One region of the Synechococcus sp. CBW1107 genome, then DNA from elsewhere that is predicted to be linked to it. Evidence: predicted binding sites of a transcription regulator. Region 1 holds the regulator's gene; the other holds the start of a gene.
What was found. The regulator NtcA, encoded in region 1, controls nitrogen genes in cyanobacteria. The targets are predictions, from matches to a motif close to GTANCNNNNGNTAC.

Region 1 (5,144 bases):
AGGGATCTCCTTCGAAGAACAGCAACTGGGTGATGCCCTCATTCGCGTAGATCCGGCAGTCCGCACCGGATGAATTGCTGAATTCGAGGGTGAGATGCCCCTCCCAGCCGGCCTCCGCCGGCGTGGTGTTCACGATGATGCCCAGCCGGGCGTAGGTGCTCTTGCCCAGGCAGATCACGGTGATCGTCGGCGGAACCTTCAGCTTCTCCAGGGCCACGCCGAGGCCGTAGGAATGGGCCGGCAGGATGAAGTACTCCCCATCCTCGTCATGGTGGAGGGGGGCGGGCTCCAGGTTGCCGGGATTGAACCGCTTCGGGTTCATCACCGTGCCGGGCACATGGCGGAAGATCAGAAACTCCCGCGGCGAGAGGCGCAGGTCGTAGCCGTAGGAGGAACAGCCGAAGCTCAGCACCGGCCGGGTGGCGGTCTCCGGCTCCAGATGCCTCACCAGGGTGGGCTGAAAGGGCTGGATCATCCCTTCCGCGGCCAGGGCATTGATCCAGCGGTCGTTCTTCAGCATGGGGCACCTCCCCGCCGCAGCTGGGTGACCTGATCGGCCATGGCCAGCAGTTCCAGGGGGATGGACGGTCCTGTGAGGATCACATCCAGGTGGGCTGGCCGTTGCTCCAGGGTGCTGATCACCTCCTCAGCGGCGAGAAAACCCAGCTCGATCGCCAGTCCCAGTTCATCGAGCACCATCAGCTCCACGGCGGCCCCCAGCAACTGGTCGCGGCTGAAGGCCCACACCTCCCGCACGGCGGCATGCACGGGTTCCGGCTCCAGGTCTGCAGGCTGGGTGAGACAGGAGGGCACGGCCGGGCGCAACCACTGCAACCGGCCACAGAGCCTGAGGCTGTGCTCAGGCCCCTGGTCGACCCCCCCCTTGAGGAACTGACTGATCAGCACCCGGCTGCCCAGTCCCGCACTGCGCAGGGCCTGGCTGAACACCCCGTCGAAACTGCCGCGGAACGAGGCGGTGTGCACCTGAAGCAGACCTTCGGGCCTCGCGGGCAGCGGCCGGGAGCGGGGCGGCAGCGGCCGGGACGTCCCGGCGGCGCGCACGGGATGACGCGACTCGGCGGAGGCATTGCGCAGGCTGGCCGTCATCAACACCCCAAGGGAAGCCGAACCCGAATGTAGCGGTGTCCTGGCCGCCAGCAAGGCTGAGCCACCATCCCTAGCGCGAACACCCGTACTGCACCCATGGGCGAAGCCCGGCCGGACCTGTGTGGATGCAATTCATTAGTGTCGGTGACTACAGGGCTCGCCATGGGCGATCCTTACCGTCCATCTCACACCTGCTCCGCCGAAACATGGTTGGCGCGATGCGCGGATTCAGTCGCACGGGCGGCCCAGCGACACCAGCTCCCGTGGGCCTCGCCGCGGCCGCGAGCGGAGCGAGCACGCTCCTTGATGTGATGCGCGGCCTGAGCGGCTGCGTGATCGAAACCGTTGAGCGGGGTAAGACGATCTTCTTTCCCGGTGATCCGGCTGAGCGGGTCTATCTGCTGCGCCGGGGGGCCGTGCGTCTCTCGCGGGTGTACGAATCGGGTGAAGAAATCACCGTGGCCCTGCTGAGGGAAAACAGCCTGTTCGGGGTGCTTTCCCTGCTCACGGGTCAGCGTTCGGATCGCTTCTACCACGCGGTGGCCTTCACCCGGGTGGAACTGGTGGCGGCCCCGGCGGGTTCGGTGCGGCGGGCCATCGAGCAGGACTCCAGCGTGGGCCTGCTCCTCCTGCAAGGCCTCTCCTCGCGGATCCTGCAGACCGAGACGATGATCGAGACCCTCACACACCGGGACATGTCGTCAAGGCTGGTGAGTTTCCTGCTGGTGCTCTGCCGTGATTTCGGAGTGCCCGGGAGCGAAGGCATCACGATCGACCTTCGCCTCTCCCATCAGGCGATCGCCGAGGCCATCGGCTCGACACGGGTGACGATCACCCGTCTGCTGGGCGATCTGCGCCAGGCAGGACTGGTGCAGATCGATCGCAAGAAAATCACGGTCTTCGATCCGGTGGCCCTGGCCAAGCGCTTCAGCTGAACCGGTTGCGACCGCGGTTGATACTGGACCTTCCCGCACGGTGCTGTGTCCGGCTGGCTGCTGATTCTGGCCCTTCTGGCTCTCGGGGGGGTGTTGGCCACCCTGGGGGATCGGCTGGGCAGCCGGGTGGGGAAGGCCAGACTCAGTCTGTTCAACCTGCGGCCACGCAAGACGGCCGTGCTGATCACGGTCCTCACAGGCAGCCTCATCAGCGCCGTCTCCCTCGGACTGATGCTGGCGGTGAGCGAGCGCCTGCGCGTTGGACTGTTCGAACTCGATGCCCTGCAGGCCAGGCTGCTCGACAGCCGCACCACCCTGCGCCGCAGTGAGCAGAACCTGCGACGCAGCCGCCAGGAGCAGGCCAGGGTGGAAGCGGCGCTGCAGCGGGCGCGCCGCGATCGGGAGCAGACCAGGCGTCAGCTCACCGCCGCTGAGATCCAGACGCGCCAGTTGCGCGGCGAACTCAAGCCCCTGCTGGCTCAGCGCCAGGACCTGCTGGTCCAGCGCGACCGCCTCAACCGGGACATCCGCGCCAGGGACCAGGACATCCGCAAAACCGAAACGGAGCTGGCCCGGGTGCGCGGCCTGATCACGGCCGGCGAAACAGAACTCAAGGGACTGGAGGAGAAACTGATCGCGCTGCGCCGCGGCGATGTGGTGATCAGCAGCGGACAACCCCTGGCCAGCGCCAAGGTGAACCCCCGCAACGCAACCGAAGCCAACGCCGCGGTCGTGGCACTGCTGCGTCAGGCCAATCTGAATGCCTTCCAGCGGGTGCTGCCCTCAGAAACCCCCAACCGCCAGATCCTGCTGGTGCCCCGCCAGGACATCGCCACCCTCGAATCTCGCATCTCCAGGGGCGGGCCCTGGGTGGTGAGCATCCTCTCGGCCGCGAACGTGCTGCGGGGCGAGGACCAGGTGCTGGGCTTCCCCGACCTCAGGCCTAACCGCCAGGTGCTGCGCAAGGGAGATCTGATGGCCTCCACCGTGCTGGAGGGCGATGAACGCTCCAGCGAGCAGGTCCGCAACCGCCTCAACCTGCTGCTGGCGGCCTCCTTCGCCAAGGCCCAGCGCCAGGGCTCGATCGCCGACGGTGTTCAGTTCGACGTGGCGGCCTTCAACCGGCTGGGGCGGGAACTGAGCGAGCGCCCCCCCGGGCAGACCGTGACCCTCGAGGCCGTGGCCGTCCGTGACGCCGAGACCCCCGATCCGCTGGTGCTCGACCTGCGCCTGAGCGAAGCCCCAGGCGAGCCACGGCCGGAGCGGCAGGGGCCTGGGCGGGGGCAGCCATGACGCGCCCAGCAGCACCGGGTCTTCCCATCCAGGGTGCCCTGGCGGGGCTCGACCCTGGGCGCAGCAAGTGCGGCCTGGTGCGCACAGACCGGAGCCGGAAGCAGCTGCTCGAAGCCCTGGTGATCCCTCCTGAGCAGGCCTGGAGGCGCCTGGAAGGCTGGCTGCTGCAAGGGGATGTGGAGGCTGTGATCCTCGGCAATGGCACCGGCAGCGCCAGCTGGCGGCAACGGCTGGAGCCGCTGGCGCCCGTGCTGCTGGTGGAGGAGCACGGGTCAACCCTGGCCGCGAGGGCACGCTTCTTTGAACTCCACCCGGCCCGCGGCTGGCGTCGCCTGTTGCCCCAGGGCCTGCGGCAACCACCCCGCGACTGGGATGACGTGGTGGCCCAGCTGCTGCTGGAGCGCCTGCTGGGTCACCCCCTGGCAGCGGCGCCGGAGACACGCTGAAACAGCCCTAGAACTTGGCCCGCACGGTGAAGGCATAGTCGCCGCCCGGTTCGAGCTGATAATCAACCTGGAGCAGGAAGCGCAGCAGCGCATCCTGAATCAGGGCACGACCCAGGGATGGCTCCACCGTCAGCTCTCCCCGCCCGAACGCCCAGCGGAAGGTCCAGTGGAAGCCGCCGGCCGCCACCTCGCCCTCCAGCAGCTGATGACTGAAGCTCTGATGCAGCACCCGCAGCTGGGCGGTGGTGGCGGGCAGGCGGCTCAAGGGATCAGGGCACGGGGCGGCAGAACGAAGTCAGCGTCAGAGAGGGTTGGGCTTAAAGCTGTTCAGACGGGTGCCGGCCCTCTCGTAACCCCAGCGGCGGATGAATCCGACACCGTCAAGCACTTCGGTCAGCACCTGCTGCAGCAACGGCAGCTCGTCAGCCTCGAAGCGGCCCAGCACATGGGAAATCGTACGGGCTCTGCGCAGAGCCGGGTCCAGCGCCGGCGCGCCGATGCCGATGCGCAAACGGGCGAAATCCTGGCTGCCCAGATGGTTGATGGTGCTGCGCAAGCCGTTGTGGCCGCCGGCACTGCCGGAACGGCGCAGGCGCAGGCGCCCCAGGGGCAGGTCCATGTCGTCCACCAGCACCAGCATCTGATCGGGGCGGAGCCCGAACCAGTCGAGCGTGGCCCTGATCGAACGGCCACTCTCGTTCATGTACGTGCTGGGCTTGAGCAGTCGCAAGCGATCGGAGCCCTGGCCGAGATCAGCGATGGTTCCATGCAGCTTGCCGTTCGCCCGGAACGAGGCACCGTCCCGCCGGGCGAGCTGATCCAGGACCATGAAGCCCACATTGTGGCGGGTCTGGGCGTACTTCTCACCGGGATTGCCGAGCCCGACCAGCAACTGCAGGTCGGCAGAGGGTGCGGCTGTGGAACTCATCGCGGGTGCCCGCCGAGGCACAGGCAGGCAACGGACTGCAGCACCAACCCTCAGCTGGATGGGGAGGCTTCAGACGTGACGTCCGTCTGCGATTCGGTGGAGGCGGGAGTGGACTCAACCACGGGCTGGGCCTCAGCCGTCATGGGCTCGGCCGCCAGGGCTTCGGAACCCAGGCTGGTGGCGGACACGGTTTCGGTGTCGACAGCCTTGCGGAACTCCTGCTCGAACTCTCGGGAGGCCGACTGGAACCCCTTGAGCGTGCGCCCGAGGGTGCGACCCAGCTCAGGCAAACGCTTAGGCCCGAAAACAAGCAGCCCGATGGCGGCAATCACCGCCATCTCAGGAAGACCGATCCCGAAGAAGTTCATGGAGGAGGGGTCTCAGATTGGGTGCGGCAGTGAGGGGAGATCCCGGCGATCAACCCATGCCGTTCCA
Region 2 (5,144 bases), 490 kb from region 1:
GCTGGCTCAGGGTGTGTGGATTTGCTGGTGAAGCCAGGTCCCTGACTCAGGCCCTTGGGCTGGGTAACTGTTCACGCAGAAAGGATTCGACACGCTCCAGGCCTTCTCCGCTGCGAAGGTTGGTGAAGCACCAGGGGCGGCCCGGTCGCATCAGTTCAGTGTCTCGTTGCATCACGCTCAGATCGGCGCCCACCATCGCTGCCAGATCGATCTTGTTGATCACCAGCAGGTCGGAGCGGGTGATGCCCGGCCCCCCCTTCCTGGGGATCTTGTCCCCGGCGGCCACGTCGATCACATAGATGCACAGATCCACCAGCTCCGGACTGAAGCTGGCCGCGAGATTGTCACCGCCGCTCTCCACCAGCACCAGATCGAGATCAGGGAACTGGTTCTCCAGTTCCTCCACCGCGGCGCGGTTGATCGAGCAGTCTTCCCGGATGGCGGTGTGGGGGCAACCTCCCGTTTCCACCCCGCGGATGCGCTCGGGCTCCAGAGCGCCGGCGCGGGTCAGGAACTGGGCGTCTTCCTGGGTGTAGATGTCATTGGTCACTACCGCCAGCTCCAGCTCCTGGCGCAGCCGCCGGCAGAGGGCTTCAACGAGGGCCGTTTTGCCGGAGCCCACGGGTCCCGCCACTCCAACGCGCAGTTTGCTCATGCTGGTGGGCCGCCTTGAGGGTCAACTGCGAAACAGCCTGGAGTAAAGCTCGGCGTGGTGGAGCTGGCAGAGGCCAGAGCCGATGCCGCCGGTCCATTGCTCGCGGGGATCGGCGAGCGCCAGCTCGCGGCCCCGCTCCACCAGTAACGGTGCCAGGGCCAGCTGCAGCCGTTGTCCCTGGGTGGGCCCAAGGGGCACCAGGCGCACGGCGGCACTGATCTGGTTGGCGCACCAGCCATAGAGGTAGGCCTCCACCAGATCAGGCAGTGGGAGCTCCAGGCAAAGCCCCGCCCAGGCCCAGGCCGCCGGCCAGGCCAGCTCGACGGCAGGCTGCAGCGGCCAGCCCAGCTGCGCCAGCAGCTGCAGCAAGGAGCGTCCCATCTGACGTTGCTGGGACCGCAGTTCAGGCGCTTCGCGCTGGACCAGCAGCCAGCTGTCGAGATCCATCAACGTTGCCCGGGCACGCTGAGCCCCCTCGCTCTCGGCTCCCGCTGCAGCCATGAGCTGGTGCTGGCGCAGGGCCTCCTGCAGAGGGCCCAGGGCCGCCGCCTCGATGCCGATGCTGCCGCGCCGGAGCTCGGCTTCGAGCCAGTCCTGCAGAGCCCTCGCCGTGGTGATGGTTCCCCTCTGCACCAACACCTCCAGCCCCTCCGAGTAGCTGAACGCCCCCACAGGCAGGGCGGGGCTCACCAGTTGCAGCAGATGCAGCCCGGCGACACTCATCGCGGCTGGTCGCTGTCGTGGTTGTGGTCGCCACTGTGGGCGTGGGAGTGGTTGTGGGATTCACTGGCTGTGGCATAGGCACCAGGTTCCGGCAGAAATGGCGCCAGTCGGTGCTCGATCAACAGGCCCCGTTGCCGCATCAGCTCCTCCAGTACCCCGTCCTCCAGCAGTCTCAGTTCCCCTGAGCGCACTTCCAGCGACACATGGCGGTTGCCCAGGTGGTAGGCGGCCTGCAGCAACGTCAGGGGATCCGGGCTGCGCACCACCAGCACAGGCTCAGGCGCCGGCACCACCACCACCACCAGGCTGCGATCGGCCGGCATCAGCCGCTCGCCCGGCTCCAGGGCCGGTCCCCGCGGGAGATGCAGCAGCAGTTCACGGCCGCAGGAGGTGCGTCTCCGCCCGCGCAGGCTGGTGCGCTCCTGGGCGCTCATGGGCAGATGCAGCACGGGCACATCCCCGTCCGGCTCCTGCTCCTGGCCGGAGGGCTGATAGCGCAACTCCAGCTGCAGCGGTGGTGAGACGGGTGGTGAGCTCGAGCTCGGGGGCGTGGACACAGGGCCATCACCCTCACAACAAGGCGCCAGCCTCCTCAGACCGTGGAGCAGCCCCTGTGGCGATGGCTACCAAAACCGCCCTTGCGGCCTGGGTCAGGATTCTCCGGATGGTGCCGACTGTCCTGGAGCGCAACTGTCCATGCTGAGCGCCCCCCCGAAGCCCTGGTGTGCGGAGGCCCGCCTTCACTTCCATCGAACGGCAGAGCGTGGCACCCAGTACCAGGGCGGCGCCACGGCCCCCCTCAAGATCCAGAGGGCCTTCGCCCGCGCCGATGGCCGCTGTGAACTGCCGCTGCTCCACACCGGCGGTGGTCTCGTGGGAGGGGATGAGCTGAGCATCGAGGTCGGGCTCGGGCCCTTCAGCCGTGCCCTGCTCACCAGCGTCGCCGCCCAGAAGGTGTACGGATCGGTGGGCCGCTCCCGCCTGGCCCCCCGCGGCAGCTGGAGCCGCCAGCGGCTGAGCGTCGAGCTGACGGAGGGGGCCGACCTGGAATGGCTGCCCCAGGAGGTGGTGGTGTTCGCAGGAGGCTTGATCGAGCAGAGCTGCCGGGTGGAGCTGGCCGAGGGAGCCAGCTGGCTCGGGGCCGACGTGGTGCGCCTGGGACGCAGCGCCGACTCCGAAACCCTGGGGGACGGCTGCTGGCGCTCCCGCCTCGAGATTCGCCGACAGGGGCGCTGGAGTGTTGTCGATCAACTGGAGCTCACGGGAGAGACCTTGCGCTCCCCCCACGGGCTGGGGGGGATGCCCGTGTTCGGCAGCCTGGTGTGGGCGGCGCCGGCGCCGGTGCCGGACGCGCTGCTGGACCTCTGCCGAGCCGATCGGACCGGGCTGGAGGGGGAGATGGCCTGCGGCCGGCTCGATCAGGGGCTGGTGGCTCGTTACCGGGGCGGCTCCACCCAGGCGGCCCGCTGGTGGTTCACCCGCATCTGGGCCCGGATCCGCGCCGAGCGTGGCCTGGCGCCGCCGGTTCTCCCGAGGGTGTGGCCGTTCCAGGAGGATCCCTGGCTGGAACCCTCGGACAGGATCCCCAGTCTTCGCGAGGCCCACACGGCGGACTCCAGCTGATCTCAGGGCTCATCGGGGCCGGCAGGACGGCTGGGGCCAGCGCCGCATCACCACAAGTCCCAGCACCACGAGGACAGCCGGGATCAGGCCGATGCAGAGGCGGATCATCACCAGGGCCGGACGGGGCTGGCCACCGACCAGCCCAGCCACGTAGCCGCTCCAGCTGAGCAGGTTTCCCAGCAGGAAGACCGACACGGCGCTGCCCAGCTTCTGGGTCATCACCATCCAGGCGGTGAACAGTCCGGCCGGCCGCTCCGGATCGGCGTCGATCGCGTCGGGCAGCAACGACCAGGGCAGCAGGTAGGCGGTGGCGGCCCCCAGGCCCAGCAGAATCACCACCCCCACCAGCAGTGAGAACTTGAGGCCGTTGCCCCCGGGGGCCAGCGGGGCCGCGGCGGCATCCAGCGGCACCAGCACCATGGCCAGGCCGCCCATCGCGATCCAGAGGCCACAGCCCCAGCGCAGGGCGACCAGCCGTCCCTGCCGGGCCGCCAGCCGGCTCCACAGCTCCAGGCCGGCCATGGCGCTGAGCTGGAAGGGGATCAGCATCCAGGTGCTCCAGGCCTGGGGCAGATGCATCACCTCGGTGAGATAGAGCAACGACACGGGCTGCATCAGTTGCAGCGCTCCCCAGAGCAGGAGGTACAACCCCACCACCCGCAGGAAGCGGCCATTGCGCCGGATCCGCCCCAGCTGGGCGGTGATGGGCTCGGGCGACCCCGAGGGCCGGCGGCACACCCGTGCGGCCGGCGCCAACCCCCAGGCGGACAGCAGGGTGCCGACGACCACCACCGCTCCGGCGGCCACTCCCATCGCCAGGTAGCCCGGGGCGCCATAGCCCACCAGCAGGGCCCCGAGCATCAAGCCCAGCAGGCTGCTGAGAATCGAGCCGGTGAAGCGGGCCGCGTTGAGGCGGGTGCGCAGCCGGGTGTCCTCGCTGAGCTCGGTGGCCAGGGCGCAGAAGGGCAGGTTCACGCCCGTGTAGGCAGCCATGAACACCACGGAGATCAGCACGAACCAGCCGAAGCGCAGCAGTTCACCGCCAGGGGGGAACCACCACATCAGCGCCATGCTCAGCCCGAGGGGCACCGCACTCCAGACCATCCAGGGGAGGCGGGGGCCGAAGCGGCTGCGGGTGCGGTCGCTGAGCCAGCCCAGCAGCTGATCGTTGATGGCGTCCCAGAGCCGCCCCACCATCAGCACCAGGCCCGCCAGCCAGGGGGGCAGCCCGGCGATCTGGGTGTAGAAGACGAACAGATAGAAGCCGATCAGGGCCGCCGCCAGCCCGGTGCCGGCGTCACCGAGGCCGTAGGCGAGCACCGTCCGGCGACGCAGGGTCACCGGCAGCTCCATCAGATCGATCGGCTCGGCCATGGCGGTGGGGCTGCGGACACTCCGGGCATGCTGCTCTCCAGGCCCTGAGCCGGCGGTGAAAGTTCCTGCTGAACCTGGCGGCCTGCCGGACCACTGCCAGAGTGATGGCGGAACGCCCCCGCCCATGTATCTCACTCCCCAGGAGAAGGACAAGCTGCTGATCGTCACCGCAGCGCTTCTGGCGGAGCGTCGGCTGCAGCGGGGTCTGCGCCTCAACCATCCCGAGGCCGTGGCCTGGCTCAGCTTTCTCGTGCTGGAGGGGGCCCGCGACGGTCGCAGCGTGGCTGAACTGATGGCCGAGGGCACCACCTGGCTCAGCCGCGAGCAGGTGATGGAGGGGGTGCCGGAGCTGATCCCCGAGGTGCAGATGGAGGCCACATTCCCCGATGGCACCAAGCTCGTCACTCTGCATGAACCGATCCGATGATTCCCGGAGAACTCTTTCCTGAACCCGGCAGCCTCGAGCTCAACGCCGGCCGGCCGGTCACCACGATCGAGGTGGCCAACCGGGGTGATCGTCCTGTGCAGGTGGGATCCCACTTCCACTTCCACGAGGCCAACCATGCCCTGGTCTTCGACCGGGAGGCGGCGAGGGGCCAGCGCCTCGACATTCCGGCCGGCACCGCGATCCGCTTCGAGCCAGGGGATCAGCGCCCCGTTCAGCTGGTGCCTCTGGCCGGAGCCCGCTGTGTGTTCGGCTTCAACGGTCTGATCAACGGCCCCCTCGACTGATCCGCCCAGGGCGGCCCCGCCCATCCCCCGTTCCTTC

Region 2: the regulator NtcA is predicted to act here: its motif matches at 1,992-2,005, upstream of ureE (urease accessory protein UreE).

The regions. Positions count from the first base shown of each region.
Region 1 is NZ_CP064908.1:1,140,499-1,145,642, forward strand. Features, by position in the region: gene dcd (dCTP deaminase) at 1-520, opposite strand, end outside; gene I1E95_RS06095 (cob(I)yrinic acid a,c-diamide adenosyltransferase) at 514-1,107, opposite strand; gene ntcA (global nitrogen regulator NtcA) at 1,314-2,042, shown strand; gene I1E95_RS06105 (DUF3084 domain-containing protein) at 2,088-3,335, shown strand; gene I1E95_RS06110 (resolvase) at 3,332-3,781, shown strand; gene I1E95_RS06115 (DUF3146 family protein) at 3,789-4,046, opposite strand; gene pth (aminoacyl-tRNA hydrolase) at 4,083-4,709, opposite strand; gene I1E95_RS06125 (TatA/E family twin arginine-targeting protein translocase) at 4,760-5,077, opposite strand; gene psbH (photosystem II reaction center phosphoprotein PsbH) at 5,127-5,144, opposite strand, start outside.
Region 2 is NZ_CP064908.1:1,634,698-1,639,841, forward strand. Features, by position in the region: gene ureG (urease accessory protein UreG) at 47-655, opposite strand; gene I1E95_RS08460 (urease accessory protein UreF) at 677-1,378, opposite strand; gene ureE (urease accessory protein UreE) at 1,375-1,935, opposite strand; gene I1E95_RS08470 (urease accessory protein UreD) at 2,075-3,001, shown strand; gene I1E95_RS08475 (MFS transporter) at 3,011-4,375, opposite strand; gene I1E95_RS08480 (urease subunit gamma) at 4,500-4,802, shown strand; gene I1E95_RS08485 (urease subunit beta) at 4,799-5,107, shown strand.